2 linked regions of the Aureispira sp. CCB-E genome follow. The protein of the gene in region 2 interacts with the protein of the main gene of each other region in a pairwise test. Links are inferred from orthologs where the notes say so. Each region holds a gene or a part of one and is shown on either strand. Other genes may lie near its edges. The genes, in order: ruvC and ruvA.

Evidence for each region.
Region 1: the proteins of ruvA (region 2) and ruvC interact in binary tests that used the Escherichia coli proteins (3 or more experiments, as listed by UniProt). The link is inferred for Aureispira sp. CCB-E from one-to-one orthologs.

The regions. Positions count from the first base shown.
Region 1 is NZ_CP133671.1:6,233,898-6,243,722, reverse strand. What follows is about bases 1,621-4,497. They hold ruvC (crossover junction endodeoxyribonuclease RuvC), read right to left. Parts: upstream 3,404-4,497; coding sequence 2,837-3,403; downstream 1,621-2,836. Other genes in these bases: QP953_RS24205 (lysylphosphatidylglycerol synthase domain-containing protein), read left to right, coding at 3,556-4,497; dnaB (replicative DNA helicase), read right to left, coding at 1,621-2,318. Also shown: more of dnaB, read right to left, coding at 1-1,620; more of QP953_RS24205, read left to right, coding at 4,498-4,659; ade (adenine deaminase), read right to left, coding at 4,726-6,348; QP953_RS24195 (hypothetical protein), read right to left, coding at 6,678-7,568; QP953_RS24190 (hypothetical protein), read right to left, coding at 7,643-8,557; molecular chaperone DnaK, read left to right, coding at 9,048-9,825.
Region 2 is NZ_CP133671.1:481,287-491,167, reverse strand. The notes cover bases 3,823-6,755. They hold ruvA (Holliday junction branch migration protein RuvA), read right to left. Parts: upstream 5,626-6,755; coding sequence 5,020-5,625; downstream 3,823-5,019. Other genes in these bases: QP953_RS01850 (von Willebrand factor type A domain-containing protein), read left to right, coding at 6,537-6,755; QP953_RS01855 (hypothetical protein), read left to right, coding at 5,818-6,318; sprA (cell surface protein SprA), read right to left, coding at 3,823-4,485. Outside these bases: more of sprA, read right to left, coding at 1-3,822; more of QP953_RS01850, read left to right, coding at 6,756-8,186; QP953_RS01845 (OmpA family protein), read right to left, coding at 8,338-9,579; QP953_RS01840 (hypothetical protein), read right to left, coding at 9,834-9,881. UniProt on the Escherichia coli protein: The RuvA-RuvB-RuvC complex processes Holliday junction (HJ) DNA during genetic recombination and DNA repair.

The sequences.
Region 1 (9,825 bases), 5.8 Mb from region 2 along the record:
TCTCCAATACCTTTGAGCGAATTCCCTTCTTCATCTTCTAAAATTTGATAATACTCTGGACGATAAATAAAGGATACAATATCTGCATCTTGCTCGATGGCTCCAGACTCCCTCAAATCCGATAATTGAGGACGTTTAGACCCTCCACGAGTTTCTACGGCACGAGACAATTGAGAAAGTGCAATAACAGGAACATTTAATTCTTTTGCCAATCCTTTTAAACCACGAGAAATCATCGAAATCTCTTGTTCTCGATTGCCTTTATTATCGCCACCACCAGTCATCAATTGTAGGTAGTCAATAATAACCATCTGAATGTCGTGTTGCATTTTTAAACGGCGGCACTTAGCGCGTAGTTCAAAGATACTAATACCAGGTGTATCATCAATATACAATGGAACATTACTTAGTTTATCGACTTGAGCATGTAGTTGTTGCCATTCGTAGTCTTCCAATTGTCCTTTACGTAATTTTTCAGAAGCAATTTCTGTTTCCATAGAAATTAAACGATTGACCAACTGCAATGAAGACATCTCTAAAGAGAAAAAGGCAACTCCTTTGTTGAACTCAATAGCAGCATTTCTAGCAACAGCCATTGTAAAAGAAGTATTGTGTGTCACAGTCATATCCTCTAATAAAAACAGGTGGTTTTTATCTAGAGTAAAACCATAATAATCGTCTACTATGTCTTCTTCAACTCGAATATCCGTTAAGCGCCAATCTTTTTGATAAGCACGAACTTCGGCTTGGTTGTTGATCCTTACAGGAATATTGGCAATATTACCACGAATAGAAAGGGTATAAGTAGCAAGGCTAGATGATGAGGTTTGGGATGTTTCGGTGCTTACCAATGAGGTTCTAAATCCTAGAGAATCACATAAAAACTTAAGTTGTTCAGCGATAGATAGCCCTGTTATGGCAATTTCATAGCAATCGGATGCAGCGATATAACGCCCACTACTATCAATGAACCCTGCCAATAAATCCAAACGCTTGTTTGAGGAGTTGATAAGATATTCTGTCGGAATATGTTTGTTTTTAATTAAGTTCGATTGCTGTAAATCATTCATCAAACTATAACCACTAGATATTTGAGAGTGCTCAACAGTAGACTGAGAAATATTTTCTCTTAACTGTCTGGTTTCAATTGACAAGTTTTGTTGTGTCGCAAATTGACGAATATAACGAACCGCTTTTTGGTTTTGTGTTTTATATGATGCATGATTAGCTGTACCTGTACCAAGACCTAACCACAACCCAATGAAATAAGAAGGCAATGAGGTTGTTTGTGCTTGAAAATCAACAGGAACTTTATATCCTTTGAAATTAGATTTAAAAGAATCCGATTTGCCAAGCCAGTCTTTAACAGAAATATTTAAGACCTCTCCTTTGGCATAAGAATCATAAGTAGCACTAGATTTTAGTGACAAGACATGACTTTCATTGACTCTGTAAGGAATGCCTTCATTTTGATAAATCCAGTACATTTTTTCTTTGCCACGAGCAATAGACGCAACTGTTCGAGGCGTGGAATCATCTCCCATCAATAAATCTCCAACTTGGATATTTTCGACTTTTTCAAGTTGTCCATCATATTTGAGCACTTTCGTGCCTTTGCCCAAACACTTTCCCATACCTGGTCGAGCTGCAATAATAATTAAATCAGAAGGCTGCCAACCCGATGTCAATTTATCCAAATTGACAAAACCTGTAGGAACCCCTGTTAAGCCCTCTTCTTTTCCACTCATTTCCTCCAGCTGTTTAACAGCCATATTGACCAATGTACTCATACCCAACGAGCCACGGCTTAGGTTCTGTTCTGTGATGTTGAATAAATTTTGCTCTGCGCTATCGAGCAAGTCAAAAACATCTACCGTATCTTCATAAGCAGCTCGGATGGTTTCGGTAGAACTTCTGATTAGTTCTCTCTGAATAAATTTTTGAGCTATGATTCGGGCATGGAATTCAATGTTAGCAGACGAAGCGACACGATTGGTCAATTCTACTAATTGATAAGGTCCTCCGACCATTTCCAGTTTCCCCATTTTCTTCAACTCCTCTGTCACTGTTAACAAGTCAATAGGATGGCTTTTTTCAAAGAGTACACAGATAGCTTTATAAATATGCTGATGAGCTTCCCTATAAAAAGAAGCAGGACGTAAAATATCAATAATCAAAGCAACGGCATCTTTATCAAGCATTAATGCACCAAGTACCGCCTCTTCTAAGTTAATAGCTTGAGGTTGCACCTTCCCGTGCTCAGAGAAAGCATCTTTCTTTTTAGTAAATTTTTTTGTGAAATTTTTATTCTCGTCCATTATATCCTTGTAATCTATACTGGTTAGTTGATGTTAGAGTTGATGTTGTAAATGCTACAAAATCATTTTTTTAATTCTAATGTTTTTTTAATCGTAGTCTGCCCAAAGGAGTCCGTCAACTTAGTTATTAATTTAAGGCAAGTTGCCTTTTTTAGTTTATAAGAAATTGAAAAACTAAGTTGATGTCTTTACAAAAAAGGTTGTTTACTTCGTGAGCGTTTTGCTTTTAGTTAGCTACGTTGCTAGCGTGGTTTATATAATTTTTTCTGAACGATTACTTAAACATGAAATGATTCGTAAATACTTCTTAAGAGTAAGCCTACAAAAATACGCTTTATTTTTAGCAAGGACAAAAAAGTGCTTAGATAGATTCTATCTTTTTTGTGAATAATGTGTCAAAAAAATCTTTCTGTTTTTGAGATTTTTGCTTGTTAATAATAAGCTTTTTATTCTTCAAAGCAGTATGAATAGGCAGTTATAAAAGTAGAAGAGGGTATGCCATTCAATAGGCAAAACGACTAAAATTTTGCTCTTTTATTAGGGTTATCTTTTAAAAAACTACCCCAGTCGTTGTATTTTTTTTGCCCTAAAGCCATTCCTTGAGTTTGGATGTGATGACAAAAAGCAACCCCTAGGGCATCCGTAGCATCCAAGAGGTCTGTTTTAATATCTCCATCTACGACGTGTGGCAACATCCTAGCAATCTGTTCTTTGGAGGCATTTCCATTACCTGTAACAGCTTTTTTTATGCTACGAGGAGAATATTCTTCAACGGGAATGCCTTTCTGGGCAATGGCTACCATAGCAACTCCTTGAGCTCTACCTAGTTTTAGCATAGATTGCACGTTTTTACCATAAAAAGGAGCTTCGATGCCTGCATCTGTAGGTTGGTAAAGTTGGATAAGTTTTTGAAGTTCTGTAAAAATATGTGCTAACTTTTGACCATGATTGTCATATTTAGCCATACTGAGGGTGCCCATTGTAATAATGCGCGGCTTTTTTTTGTTAATAACTTGTATAAAGGCATAGCCCAAGACATTGCTACCAGGGTCTATGCCCAATATGATTTTTGGTTTTATGCTCATACGTTTAGTTCGTTATTTGCTAATTGGTAAAAGACAAAGATACAAACAAGTTTAAAAAACAAAGCGAAAAACAAATTGTTTCTTTTTTTGAGACACAAAATTAGAAGCTTACGATCTTACAGAAGATTAGTAAATTCTTGTAAATTTGCAACATGCATACAAATACAACATCATCGTTATCTATTAAAGGTAAAGGCTTTCTTTTTAAGTCGTTAGCACAACATAAATTTTTTGTACGTATTCTAAAACTGACATTGGTTATTGTTTTGGGAGCTATTCTATATCATCAAATTTTTGGCAGAGAAGATTTGACCTTGCAAAAATTAGGAGTAGAATTTTGGCAGCATTTGTCTTGGAAAAAAGTTCCTTTATTGATGCTTGTACTTGTATTAATGCCTTTGAATTGGTTTTTTGAAACTCAAAAATGGCTAGCTTTGATGCGTAAAATTGAATCTATTTCATTTTTCCAAGCCCTAAAAGTAGTGCTAATCGGATTGAGTTGTTCTTTGTTTACACCCAATAGAGTAGGAGAGTATGGAGGACGTGTAATGATGGTATCTCCCCAAAACCGCTTATTGGCTATTTGGGCAACAATGGTTGGTATTTCTAGCCAATGGATTGTTTTGGTTGTTGGAGGATGGTGGGGATTGATGGGCGCATTTTATGGGGGACTTATTCCTATCCATGAAGCATTGTTAAGTAGCTTGATCTTAGTGGGGGGAGTCGCATCGAGTTGTTTGTTGGGAATCTATTTTAATCTACGAAAAATTGTGCCGTATAGCATGAAGTTTAAATGGACAAGAAACTGGGCGATGAAGATGCAACGTTCTTCTTTTGATTATTACAATAACAAAGAATTAATAGAAGCCTTAGGCTATTCAATAACACGTTACTGGATTTATTCTTCTCAGTATGTTTGCCTGCTGTTCTTTTTTGGATTTGATGCAAACATTTTAAGCACTTTTTTGGGGGTCATAATCGTCTATTTATTGCAAACAGGAATACCGTTACCACCCTCAACAGGTCTATTGGCAAGAGGTAATATTGCCGTGTTAATCTTGGGATATTTGACTGTAAAAGAAGATGCATCAATGTCGATCTTGTCTGCTACGTTTAGTCTTTGGATGATCAATGTTGTGTTGCCATCTGTTGTTGGGGCTTTTTTGATTGCTCGCTTAGGATGGAATGAAAAAGAAGCTGAAAGCGAGGAGCAAATGCCTGTTACTTCTAGTAGGGAATGCACTATTCAGCCTTAGTAAAGGAATAGGAATACAATAGCCCATTCATTTTGGAACGAACTATTGTACCCATTATAGATAGCTTTATACAAATAAAGGCGTAAATTTGAAATCACCTCCATCAAATAGCCCTTTGTCACTTAATTTTAATCTAGGAATAACCAACAAAGCCATAAAAGATAGGGTCATAAAAGGGGCTCTTAGGCTACAGCCCAATTGCTCCTTTGAAAATCGGTCAATTGTAGAATATAAATTGGCGACAAGCTCACCTTCATCGGTTGACATAATACCAGCGACAGGAAGTGGCAAAACGTGTTCTTGTTGAGAACCAATTGCCGAAATACCCCCTTTGTTTTTTATAATCAAATTAACTGCTTTACAAATGGCATCATCATCTGTTCCGACCGCAATAATATTGTGAGAATCGTGTCCTACACAAGATGCCAATGCCCCTTCTTTTAAATTAAATCCATTGATAAAGGCAACAGCAGGAGGTGTGTTGGAATAGCGATTCACAACGACCATTTTGAGAACATCTGTTTCGGTGTTAGATATGGTATTGCCCTGCTCAATTTTGGCAGGGGCTTCAAAACTTTCAGTAATCAAGGCGCCATCAATTGCTTTGATCACATGAAGGGTTTCTGTTTGAGGAACACAGACAAACTCTTTAGCCTCTTTAGGGTAGGTATTGAAGTTATTAATAGCTACTTCATCCACTCTATGAATAAGTGATTTACCGTCTTGAGCAACAAGTTGCCCATTGATATAGGTAGCTTCAACTTCAAAATTCTGTAGATCTTTTACAATGGCAAAGTCTGCCCAATCGCCCACTTGTAATAATCCAATATCTAAATTGTAATGTTGTACTGGGTTGATGCAGGCAACTTGAAGGACATCAAATAAGGGAATACCCTGTGCCACTGCTCTTGCTGCTAGTTGGTTGATATGACCCAACATAAGGTCATCAGGATGTTTATCATCCGAACAAAACATAACGTTAGCTGTATGCTCGGGAAGTATAGAAATTAAGGTGTCAAAATTTTTAGCAGCAGAACCTTCTCGAATGATAACTTTCATACCCAAGCTGAGTTTTTCCAAGGCTTCTTCCAATTCAAAACATTCGTGATCGGTACTAATACCTGCCTGAATGTATTTTTGAATTTGTTCCCCTCGAACACCTGGAGCATGCCCATCAATAGGTTTGTTAGCAGCCTTGGCAGCTGCTAGTTTAGCCATAACCATGGGATCCTCAAAAATTACCCCAGGGTAATTCATCATTTCTGCCATATATTTGATGTCGTTGTCCGCCATCAATGTTTTGATTCCTTCCACATCAATTTCTGCTCCTGCTGTTTCAAAACTAGTAGCAGGAACACAAGAAGGAGCCCCAAAATTAAACTTAAAGGGCACTTTTTTCCCATTTTCAATCATATAATAAACCCCTTCAAGCCCCATTACATTAGCAATTTCATGAGGATCAGAGACCGTTCCGACGGAACCGTGAATGACTGCTAAACGGGCAAACTCAGAAGGAATGAGCATAGAACTTTCTATGTGCACATGTGCATCGACAAATCCAGGAATAGCATAACCTTCCACTGATTCATTAATGGGAGTAATTTGAGCTATTTTTTTGTCCTTTAGCTCAATTTTAGCAGCAAAAATGGTTCGATTGTTTATATCAACGTAATTAGTTTTGATTATCATACTTAGTCCAATTTGAGTAGTTTGAGAGACAAAAAGTTAAATCCAAATTTAATTAAAATAACTAATCGTTTAGAAAAAATACAAGTAAACTGCATTTCTTTTTGTACGATTTTTTATCAAAAAACATCTTAGGGGCTACTGTATCGTAACATCGAACTGTTTCCTCTTTGCTTTTCGATTAATACTATAAATAAACTTAGTTTTTATGCTCATCTACTTCAACAAAAAAAGGTTGCATTCATTGAACACAACCTTTGATTTATATTAAATGTATTGTATAATTCGAGTCTTAAAACAGCGCTTTTCCTAGTCGCTGCTTACGGAGCAATTTAGGCAATTTGACTGATGTTTTGTAATTTTTCTGCCAAACCTTCGATAGATTCAATTTGGTCTTTGTATTTAGATAATAACTGAGCTGCCTTGTTGCTAATACCGCTAGTTAAGGTGTCTAAATTACTATTAGATTTTTCTCCTTGTTTTGCTCTAATTTTGTCAATATGAGGTTGAAGTTTACTCTGAATAGTTTTAGCCGCTTCATTAATTTTTTTAGCCGCTTCTACTTGTTTGTCTTTATCAGAGCTAGAAATGAAAGTCTCCAATTGAGGCATCAATTCTTCAATTTTATTCCAAGCAGAAAGTATTACCTTAGGTTTTTTAGAACTGTCTACTTTTGCAACTTGATCGTAAATCTTTTTAGCCTCTTGGAATGCGCTTTTCAAGTCACCTAATGTACTTAGTTCCGTTTCTTCTTCAAGCGTATCGTCCGTGTTATTATTGGGTTCTGTCTTAGTTTCAGGTTCAAGCTCTGTATTGGTATCAATTTCAGAAGCATCTTCTGATGTACCCGTTACATTTAGTTTTAATTTAATTGTTTTGTCAAATAGCTCGTTCAATTCTTCTACAATGACATCTGCTGTTAGACCTCCTTTTTTGATTTCTAAAGTGATTTCACCTTTGCCTTGAGTTGCTTTTACCAAAGAAGTCCATTTAACTAAGTGGATACTCTTGTCTTTTTTTAATGCTTTATAGGCTTTGTCTGCTTCGTCCCATTTTAGAAAAGGAATAAAAACAGCAATTTTCTTTTTGCTACCAAGGTTATACTTTGTAAATACTAGACCTGCTTTTGCTTTTTTTACAACAGCTGTTTTAGCGTGTTGTTTTTTGTATTCTGCATATTTTAATGCTTGAAATGCCTTAAAGTCAAATAATTCCTTTGCCATTGGTTTTTATGTTTTTTTAAGTGTGAATGTTAAAATTACAGATAAGAGTAATCCATGGAGCAAAATGCTATATTTTATCCAAGTGTTTTAAGGTTTACTCGTTTCAAAATTGTTTTTATTTCAGATCGGCGTTCATTCATTTTTTCAACTACTCCTAGTAGTGATTTTTTTAATGTTGCCCTACTTTCTGCTTTGCTTTTTTGTGAATGAATTCTTGATTCTAACTCTTTCCATTGAGGTAATCCAGATTCCAAAACTTTTTTCTGAGAAGTAAAACTATTTCTAGTTTTTTCATCGGTTTGAGTCAATTGCGCTAAAAAAAGATGCCCTGCTTTTCGAAGCGCTTTTACAAAAGCAGCATCGTTATTGGTGGTTTCTCTCTTTTTATAACGAGGCATGACATCCTTTACCAATTTTTCAATTCCCCGTTTTAAGTTTTTGGCTTTATCTACAATTTCCTCTGTACTAACCAGTACCGTTTGATTGTTTTCAGTATTCGAAGTATTGGGGTCAACAACCTGTTCTATTTTCGAAGGATCTTTAGAATCGACCATAAGAGGAGCATCTAACCAACGAATTTCATCAATTAATTTTAATGAAGTACGTTGCATTTTTTTTAGTGTCCTCATGACACTAGCTTTTTTGCCTTTAGCTAGCGATAAATTGGGATAAAGACAAAGTACTTTGCTGCCTTTTTCGTTCAAAATAAAACAAGTTCCCATCGAGACTTTTGTCTTATCAAATCCTTCTTGCCCTTTTCCTGCTGCCTTAAATAGCATTTTTTGCGTTGCTGTGGGTGTACCAAAAACTAGTAGATGCTCATCAGCAGTATAATTCTCACAAAAGAAATACTCTGTTGTTTGCTCAACATGCGTCTTTTGAATCAATATGTTTTGTATACCTTTATAATACTTACTCAAAAAGCCAGTATCAAGATTTCTACTTTTTATTTGATCCGGTTTGAATTTGGTTAGAATATTAAATGCCACAGTAAAAATGGGTTAAAAAATGATTGATAGAAACAATTACCTACAAAGCCCAATACTCCAATAGGTGGACTTTAAGAATTCGAGTAAATTTAAGAAAAAAAAACTGAAAAAACAAACCATTTTTCTTTTTCTATTGGAGAGGATGCTGCATTATATTAAAAATAAAAAAACTAAAAGAAGAAAATGAAGCATAAAAACTAGAAGGAGAATTTCATTTTGTTAAAGAAGAACAAATGTTTTTAGACCAATAGGTTTAAATTATAGTTGGTTCTTAGTACTTTTGTGGCTAATTCATATAAGATATCAACAAACTTGTGTGATAATATGTTGTCTGAAATACAGCAGGCAAACTTTTTAGTTTAAACAAAACTGTTCTTTGATAAATAATGTGTATTTATATATAAGTAGTTCGTTGATTTTTTACGTACTATAATAATAGTAAAAACATGATTTGTACAAGAACCAACAAAATGAGAACAAATAAAACGTTATGGCAAAAATTCCAATAGACTTAACGAAGGGAACATTAAAAGAAGTAGAAGTACCAAAAGAAAACGTTATTATTGGTATAGACCTAGGAACAACAAATAGTTTAGTTGCTTATATGTTAGATGGAACGCCGACTGTTGTTACGGATCATATTGGTAAAAATGCCTTAGTCCCATCTATTATACATTTTGAAAATGAAAATTCTGTAGTGGTAGGGCATGATGCGATTGAAAAATTAGTGACAGATCCAGAGAATACCATTTTTTCGATTAAGCGATTGATGGGAAAATCGTATCAAGATGTGGAAGACTATAAGCGCTTTTTTTCTTATCAAATTATTGATAATGAGGTAGAAGATAGCTTGGTTAAAATTAGGATTAAGGATAAATTTTATACGCCAATTGAATTGTCGGCAAAAATTTTGGCACAACTCAAACGACGTATTGAGAAAACGCTTGGTGCTGAGGTGACTCGTGCCGTTATTACAGTTCCTGCTTATTTTAACGATGCCCAACGTCAAGCAACACGGGATGCAGGGAAATTAGCAGGACTGGATGTCTTGCGTATTGTCAATGAACCCACTGCGGCAAGTTTGGCATATGGAATTGGGTTGGATGCAGATGATATTAAAACGGTTGCTGTTTATGATTTGGGAGGCGGAACATTTGATATTTCTATTCTTAAGATAGAACATGGTATCTTTGAGGTGTTGTCTACAAATGGAGATACTTTCTTGGGAGGGGATGACTTTGATCGTGCGATTCAGCAATATTGGATGG
Region 2 (9,881 bases):
TACTTGCCCAAGTGTTGGGTTACCTTTTACTCTAATAATATTATTTCCATCAAATGACTCATACAAATCACTCAAGGCAATTCCTTTCACTTCTCTATCGACTTTTACTTGACGTAGTAATTCGAGTGGGAAATCAAATTGATTTTCTTCCAACCAAATATTTTGATCGTCTTTGATTCCTCCACTTTCGTCTGACATTGTCAAAGGAATTTCATACTCATAGTAGTTATTTTCAAAATCACTTCCTATTCGCATAAACATGGTCATGTCTCCAGGATCATTTTCTTGCTCTCCTCTCAAATTTTCTGCATGAACATACATTTTTAAACGTTCATAAACCCGCATATCCAAGTCTACGATTTTATAAATTCCTCTAGCATCTCCATCTTCTAGGTTACAAACTCTCAACGCTTGCGATTGTTCATTTTGTTGTGCATTGGTAACAGAACCAATCACTTGTTCACGAGATACACCAGGAGGCAACACATAATTAAATGGAATTTTAGAACCATTTTCTTCAATATTTACTGCAAATACATCAAATGTTGTGTTACTTGGATCTTCTGGAGGAATAATCAAACCTGGCAAGGTCAAATCTCTGATATAACGTCTCCATTGATTGCGAATCAAATCTAGACGAGCCATACGCAATGTCGTTTTCTCTTCAAACCCTGTCATATACATTCTCATAAATCGAATGGCACGGAAATCAGAAATTCCTCCGACACGACTGGTAAATTTATCCACAGGGATTTTCAACTGATACCAATATACTGTCTCTGGTCCATTAGGGCCATCATAGTTCATACGAACAGAATCAATGGTATACTGAGTAAATGCCATTTCATCACCATTTTCTCTGCGAATTGGAATATGATAACGATAGTACGACTCTTGCTCGTTTAACGTATTATCTTTGTTTAAATCCTCTGTATCTGGAATGTTGGTAGAAGTTGAAATAGCCTGATTATTGGTACTCTGATCATTAGAAGAGTTACCCTGTGGGTTGTTATATTTAATATAACGATACAAAGTTGGGTCTTCTAAGTTTCCTGAAGGAATGTTGGCAGGATCATCATAAAAGGCATCTCTATAAAAACGGAAGTTATCTCCTGCTGGGTCATCTTGAATGCCTTGGAAAATACCTGGTGCAACAATTCGTTGCATGGCACTTAGATAAGAAGCATAATGCTGACGTTCTCCTTCATCATCAAAGCCATCCAAACCAATATCTTGTTGGTCTCTAATAGCAGGATCATTGTCAAAAGCACGTGTCACAGCTTGTGTTCTTGGAATTCTTGACCAGACAGTTTCATCTGTACTAGTATTAGAATTGGCGGCTGGTATCCCATTCTCAAAGAACAATCGAGAATCTTTTAAGATATCTTCCGAAACATCTCCCAACTCAATATACAAGTCTCCACCATTACCACCATAACCTTCTTTAAAAGGACTCATGACCCACATTTCGACAAACTCAATATTAGAAGCCTCAAAATCAGTATTTGTCAAACTACGCATAACACCTCCCCAACGATCAGCAGGGTTGGTAAATTCTCCTGTAGCTGGATCTATGTTTGTCGTATCAAAGTTATAAGGTCCACGTTCCTTCGGTCTATAAGACAAATCAAATGTACGTAGTCCAGTATAGGTTAAACCTGTATTTTGAACATTTTGAAAAACCTCTTGTTGTTGAATTTCGCGTGTATAAATACTCTTAGAACCAGAGGTAAAATTTAAAGCAGGTTCCAAGTTATACCATGCTATTCTTGCTCTGTTTTTATTGTATTCCAAATCATTTGACAAACTTGCTTCTGGGAACAAAGGATTAGAAAGGTCACTTCTTGGCGTACTTGCCAACACCCAATTTAAACTTGGAATAGACAAATTAAAATTGCTCGTTGATCCCTCAAAATCATCAATAAAAACAACTCCTCCTTCGTCATTAGCTTGATTGATAATATCTGGAGAACCAGGAATTAAATGTGCAAATTCTGCTGAAAACGAAATATTTGACATTGCCTTGGTGCTAATCAATGGTATTTTATCTATCAAACGAGTTAACCAAGGTGCTTCGCTGCTATATTGTACGTCAAACCCATAAATACTATTCGAAATAGGGTCATCCCCATAATTTACCTTCTGTGTAAAGGGGCGTTCGTTTAAGTGCAAAAAGGTAGCTCCAATATTCAGATCTTTATTAACAAAGTAATCAAACCTTGCTCCAAAAAAGCCTTGTTGATTAAACCCAAAGGTAGCATTGTCCTCAAAAGCAACTCGAACTGGCTGTCCAGAATTCAAATAAGCCTCATTCAAAATTTTAATTCTTCCCAAATTATAATCAATCGTATAATCCGTACCTTCTGTCAATGTACGTCCACCTGCTGTTACCACTACCGACCCTTTCGGAATATTAAATCCTCCCAAGGAAATTTCAGAAGAAACACTAGACTTGTAACGACCTCGTATAATGTATCGATTAAACTCTGGAAATTCTCTTGCTCTTGTAATTGTAGAATCGTAGAGCTGGTTGTATAGATATTTTTGAGAAATAGGATGTAAACTTGCAGGATCACCAGGTGTTCGATAAAACTCTCCAGCCAACGAACTTCCAAAAGGCTCTAAAACTGGAAAAATGACACGTCCGTTTCTAGGCAAAATCGTTGTCCCTGGGATATAGTCAAACTGTCCATCAGGAATAGGGTCTCTTGCTCTGTTCAGATTATCTAAGTTCAACATCGTAATCAAGGGCTTTCCTTCTGGTGGTCCCTCTGGCAAAAATCGCTTCTCTCCTCCTCCTGGGTCTTGATAAAAGACATCCAGCATAAAGTCTTCTTGATTAATTTGATAGGCTCCTAAGGAATAAATGTTTTTCATCATTAAGTCCCAAATTGGCAAATCAACTCTTGTTCTAACTCCCTTTAATAATTTTAAATGCATTACATTCAAAGTGTCAGCATTCAAAGGCAAATCTTGTGCAAACTCCCCCACTTGGTATATCTGACCATTATAAGTATATTGATAAGCCACTGCGACTACATCTGTTGGCTTGATCGACACATTGACAGATACGAACCCAAGTTTAGGATCATAGGTAAACTCTGAGGGCGACAATTTACGGGCTCTGATTTTCACAAAGTCTTCTGCATCACTCATATTAAACGGGGCACCTTGTAAAGCACTAATAGATGTTTGAAGCCCACGAGCGTTCCCCGAAGGAGTCCCATTTTCACTAGCCAACAACTCTTTATATAAATCATTGGCATCATTATCTGGTAGACGATTGTTTCTTAAATCAATCCCTTGTTCAGATGCGGTCGAAGGATTGTATTGGTTGCCACTAACCATTTTGCTAGGATCCGTTTCTCCCAAATCTGCATAAGCCACGACATCTCGAACGCCTTCGGTTACATTTCGATCATTGGTTACCCATACTTCTATTTTGGTAATATTAAACAGCGTATTGATCTGAGGTAGCGTCGTTAAATTCTCTTCGTAAGTAGCACGGTTGTAATGAGAAAGGAAGAAATGTCGATTTTCATCATAATTATCTGCTGTTACCTCAAAATCTTGCAATTGAGAACCACCTTTGATTTGAATTTCTTTTCGTTTGGTTTGACTTTGAGAAGCAACCAAAGACATTTTTAAACGACCAAATTGCAAATCTGTGCGAAAGCCAAATAAATTTTGGCGCCCCTGTATAAGAGAAGAACGCAATGGAAAACTAACGTTACCTGCTTCTATTTTTTTGATAATGTCATCTTCTGAACATTCTGTATCACTCAAATATTCTACTTTAATTTGGCGATCAAAATCAAAGGTAGCTTGTGTGTTATAGTTAAAAGACAGCTTTAGTTTTTGCCCAATCTTACCGACCACACTCAGCTGAATATTCATATCAAAATCAAAACCACCTTGTTGTTGCTGTTGTTCAGTCAAGATAGGATTTGCGATTCTTTGATAATCAAAACCAAATGTCAAACCTATATTACCTTGAGGTCGAACATCAATTGTTGAACCACAAAACAGACGCTCAACCAAGCTATTGCTAATTCGATCTTGATAAGGCGCAACAGGATCACCTCCAACTTTTCCTACTTTATTCATTTGAGATAACTCCTTAAAATAGGCTTTGTCCTCCTGTTCTGCCCTCCACTTAAAGTATTCATCGGGAGTTAAGTACATTGGAGATCGATAGTAAGATCCGTTGATCGTTTCAGTAATGATATACAGATTACTTTCTGCATCATACTCTACATTTTTTTCGATTACTTTGGGGTCCTTTAAATCAAACGGATTTTGTTTGTTCGATACATCTACCTCTGGTCTATCCTGTATTGGAGGCAAGGTGTCTGGCATAAAAAAGGTTGGCGAAGCCCAAAAATCTTCCTCTAAATAATTGAGAGTGTTATAGTCTGTACTCCATCCTGCTACTGTATAGGTACATACTACCCAAAAGCACAAATTCAGTGTCTTGAAATTCATAAAAAACTGCTTGGTTATTAAGACGAACGGTCTTTTGTAGACTCGCCTCATCTAGGTCCATTTTTAGGGCATTGGTAATGCTCTGAAAAAGAGTGGACTTTAACAAAATGACTCCAAAAATATTTAATTTTCGCTGATTCTCTTATTTCTAAGACAAAGATTTTCTAGCTAACAATAGATATATCCTATTTTAGTAGTCAAATGCTTGCTTTGTCTATTCATTTTTCAAAAATGGTCGAAAAATTTAATCTAGAAAATTATAATTGTGTAGAATTGAACCTTATATCCTGCTATTTTGTTAAACAATGTAATGTGTTTCTTTTTTTTAGTGTAATTCTGCTTCGTAAAATCGAAAATAAGATATTGAGTGCTGATAATGATATTTTTTAAGATTCATCATCCATAAAAATAGCGAAGTAGTAAAGTTCCTCACAACTTTTAATCGACACGAAATAAAAACATTAGGCAAATCAACAAATTATTTTTTTTTAGATTTACTTAATTTGGTCTTTTTTTTTCTCAAATTAAAGTAGGCTAGGAAGAAAGTTGTCCTAAAGCTTGTTTAATTAACTCCCCTGAATCCTGAATATGAGGGGTCGTTTTCAATATTCGATTCAGCGCTTTTTGGACTAATGTCTTATTAAAACCTAACGCAACCAATGCAGATAATGCTTCTTCTCGAATAGTGTTATCAACTGTTAAAGTTTGTGAAATTGCAGCACTTTGTGCCCCTCCTTCTTTCAAAACCTTATCTTTTAACTCCAGAATAATACGCTTAGCTGCTTTGGGACCAATCCCCTTGGCACTCTTTAATACTGCTATATTCTCTGAAACAATAGCCGATCTTACTTCTCCTGGTGATAAGGTCGATAGCAAAACCCGTGCAGTGCTAGGACCTACCCCCGAAACAGAGATTAATAATCCAAAAATCTGCCTTTCTTCCTCTTCTGCAAAACCGTACAAAGTTTGACTGTCTTCTTTTACAATAAAATGAGTTAAGATTTTTAATTCATTCTGATTTGCTATTTTATTATAAGTATTTAGTGTAATGTGCACATGATATCCAATGCCATTGGCAGTTTCAATAATAATATCTGTTGGACTTTTTTGGGTTAACTTACCTTTGATGTAGGCAATCATATTATTTATCTTAACGTCGTGTTTAACACACAGAGACAGTTTACAATGTAATCAACGCACAAAACTATAAAAAAGCTAGTACAATAATTATTTATCCTTTAACTCTTAATAGTTTTTTTAACAAAATGAAAACATTTGCACACCCTTTTTACTAAATAGTGCATCCTTATCTATACTTAAATCATTCAAAATATGAGAACTACCATCTTAACAATTTGTTTTTGTAGCATTTTATTAAGTTGTCAAAACGACAATCAGGTTGTGACTGCTCCCAAAACAGAAATTCCACCACAACGAACCATTCCACTAAATATTAGTCTAAATATGACACAACCTAGTTATCAATTAGGGGACCCCATTACGTTAAGATTTGTCATAAAAAATAATACTTCAGAAATAGTTTCGTTTTGCAAGCTCAATTCTCCTGCCAATGGTCAAAATTGGAACAACTGTTTTCAAATTAAAGACAAAAAAGGTAATATAATTCCTTTTGTAGGCAAAATCCCAACTTATAGTGGTGCGGTAGAAGACAGCGATTTAATTAGTATTGAAGGCAATGGAGTTCAATTATACACCATCGACTTAAGACCTCGATATGCCTTAGATCAACCTGGCACTTATAGCATTCGGTTTATTGGAGATCAAGTCAATTTACTTTCCAATTCGTTGCCTGCTCGATTTACAATAAAATAAAACACCACTACTTCGTGGAAAAATCGCATCAGTTTGATTATCAACAGAGTGCACTTTTGTTACTTAATTCCTTAAAAAACTGATAATCAAACTGATGCAAAGATGCTTTTTTAGTTTCTCACAAAAAAGCTAAAAAATACACAAAGTACTAAACACAATAATAATCAACATTTTCTTAGAGTGTGATACTCTATTATAACCCAACAAAATACAATACAATGAAAAAAATATTTCAGTTATTAGCACTTGGTTTTAGTGCTACGTTTATTTTCTCCTGTCAAAATGCTACTGTAGATAAGGCATTATACCTTGAAGAAGTACCGAATGCTCGTGCCATGGATCAAAAAGCTCTATCTAAAGTTGAGACTGTAACGGAAGGGGCTAACTATACTTATCAAGTGAGTCCTGAACCGATACAAAATGAAAAACTTAATACCGAAGAATACGATAAAATCAATGAAAATACCTTTAAAGGTGTTGCTCAAACACCTGTTTCTACCTTTTCTATAGATGTTGATAATGCTTCTTATAGCAATATTCGTCGTTATCTAGAAATGGATCAAATGCCTTTAGCCGACGCTGTTCGCATTGAAGAAATGATCAACTATTTTGATTATGACTATCCCCAACCGCAAGGGCAAGATCCTTTTTCGATTAATACAGAAATATCTACCACTCCGTGGAATTCTGAACATCATCTCATTCATATAGGTTTGCAAGGCAAAGACTTGGATTATACCGATTTAAAATCGTCTAATTTGGTTTTTCTTATTGATGCCTCTGGTTCTATGAGTGCTGAAAACAAGCTCCCTTTACTTAAAAAATCCCTAAAACTCTTGTTGTCTGAGTTGGATGACAAGGATAAAGTTGCCATTGTTGCCTATGCAGGGGCAGCAGGTTTGGTTTTGCCTTCCACTCCTGCTTCTGAACATGAAAAGATTTTAAATGCTCTTGATGGGATTAATTCTGGCGGGTCAACTGCTGGAGGTCAAGGTATCGAGTTGGCCTACAACATTGCCAAAGAAAATTTGATTGCTGATGGTAACAACCGAGTTATTTTAGCAACAGACGGCGACTTTAACGTTGGGGTTTCTTCATCTAGTGAGCTTGTTTCGCTTATTGAAGAAAAACGAAAAGACAATATTTACTTGACTATCTGTGGTTTTGGTATGGGCAATTATAAAGATGGTCGCATGGAACAGATTAGTAATGCAGGGAACGGCAATTATTTTTATATTGATAACATTCGTGAAGCCAAAAAGGTATTCGTTACTCAGATGCGTGCCAATATGTTTACAATCGCCAAAGATGTAAAAATTCAAATTGAGTTTAATCCCAAAATGGTTAAAGCTTACCGTTTGATTGGGTACGAAAATAGATTGTTGGCGAACGAGGATTTTGATGACGATACCAAAGATGCAGGAGAACTAGGTGCAGGTCATACAGTAACTGCCATTTACGAAGTGATTCTTGCCAATTCAAAATCTACGCAAATAATTCATCAAGCTGCTGATTTAAAATATCAAACGACTAAGGTTTCAGGAAACGAAACCGACTTAATGACCGTGAAATTTCGCTACAAACCCATTCAATCCGATCAATCTATTTTGTTGGAGCAAGTACTTAAAAATACAGCTATTACCAACTTAGACAACAGTTCTGATAATTATCGCTTTTCGGCAGCCGTTGCTGGTTTTGGGATGTTATTAAGAAATTCTAAGTTCAAAGGTTCGGCTACCTATGATAGTGTTTTAGAACTAGCCAAAGGTGCTTTAGGTAATGATAAAGAGGGATACCGAACAGAATTTTTGCAGATGGTGCAATCAGCCAATACGTTAGAAACACTAGAAGCAAATTCAGAGAACTAATTCTCTCCGTTATTTCCAGTAAATAAATAATTTGCTCCCAATAAAACAAGCCTGCTTTTTATTGTTGAAACAAGTGCTATCGATCTTTAGTCTAATGCATTTCACAAATAAAAAGCAGGCTCTATTTTGGCTATAAGCATTTCATATAATGCTAATCGCCTTCTTTTAAACCCACACTTTGGAGTATTTTTATTTCTATCCGTCTATTCTTCACCCTTGTCGCTTCGTATGCATTGCTGTACAATGGTCTCTGTTCACCATATCCTTTGTAAGATAAGCGATTCTTATCAACTTCTTGAGACAACAAATAATCGTAGACATACCTAGCTCGCTGCTCAGAGTAAACTTGATTTACAGAATCGTTTCCAATATCATCAGTATAACCTCCAATCTCCACAACCAACTCTTTATGTGTTTTTAAGGCTTTTAGTAAAGTTTTAATATCTGAATTTTTACTTATATTTTGAATCGTAGACTTGCCTGCTTTAAAATAAATATTGTGCAAAGGGATAGAACTATTTTCAGTAATTGATTCAGGAACAATAAGCAAATGATTTATAGTAACTTGAATTTTAGAACTGTCTATAAATTGAGGCATTTCGGGGCATATATAATTTCCTTCTTTATCCAACAAACGATACTTTTCGTTAGGTTCAAAATCACGAATCATCATACGAATTTTTTGGTATCGACTGCTTCGATTAGCACCATCTGTCCCCAAATCCCAGTACCGAATAGCTTCTGCGCTAGTATATCCACAAAATTGTTTTAACAAAACGGCTGCAATAAACCCAGAAGCGTGCCATCCATTCCAACAATGCAAATAAACAGGTCCTTTTGAAGCATCAATTCCAGATTCATATACCAACTCTATAATTTTTTGTACATGTGATGAATCAAAATAATCCAATTGATAGTATTTCATTTGATTGTTAGCCCCATGTACACAACTACAGGTGTCGATACTATCTACAGATTCAAAATTTGTTCGATAAAGATAAACTGCTGCCGAAAATCCTTCGTAACACAAATTGTTTATACCATCTTTGGGGAGAGGGTTATGATTTTTTCGTTTATCAGTTTTGTGAAAATAGTTGTTGGCACCTCCTCGGTAAGCTACTCCATGCAAAACACTTCTCATATTGCGAGTGCCATATAAAGGCAAACAACCATTCCCCCAGTTATCTGTTATTTTGTACAATAAATTTTCCTCTACATAACGCTCCTTATAAAAACTAAAATCTAAGTCAATTATAGGTTGATAACCTTCACAATAGTCTTCGCAAGGTATAAATTCAGCCGACTCTTTCAGTTGCCCGAACAAAGCAATAGGTAAAATCAGATTAAAAACAACATACCATACGTTCTTGTGTCTTAGAGTTTTCTTTTCCATATTTTCCAAACAAACTTTAATAAGTTCTACATTAACCAATTAATACAATTCATTGTAGGACAAATTTTAATATTAGTTCGTTGAAACCACAACAGAGGGGGATTATTTTAACTTAATAGATTAGTAAATTCACATCTATATCCTACTAAAGCCATAAATTCAATATTAAGACATATGCCTATAATTTTGAATTTATTAATATACTTTAACAAAAAACAACCTGTTAAAGTATAACCTCGTCCCCCCCACATTGCTTAAACGTGTGTCTTTGCAATCACAATAAACTGCTGATAATAAAGAGA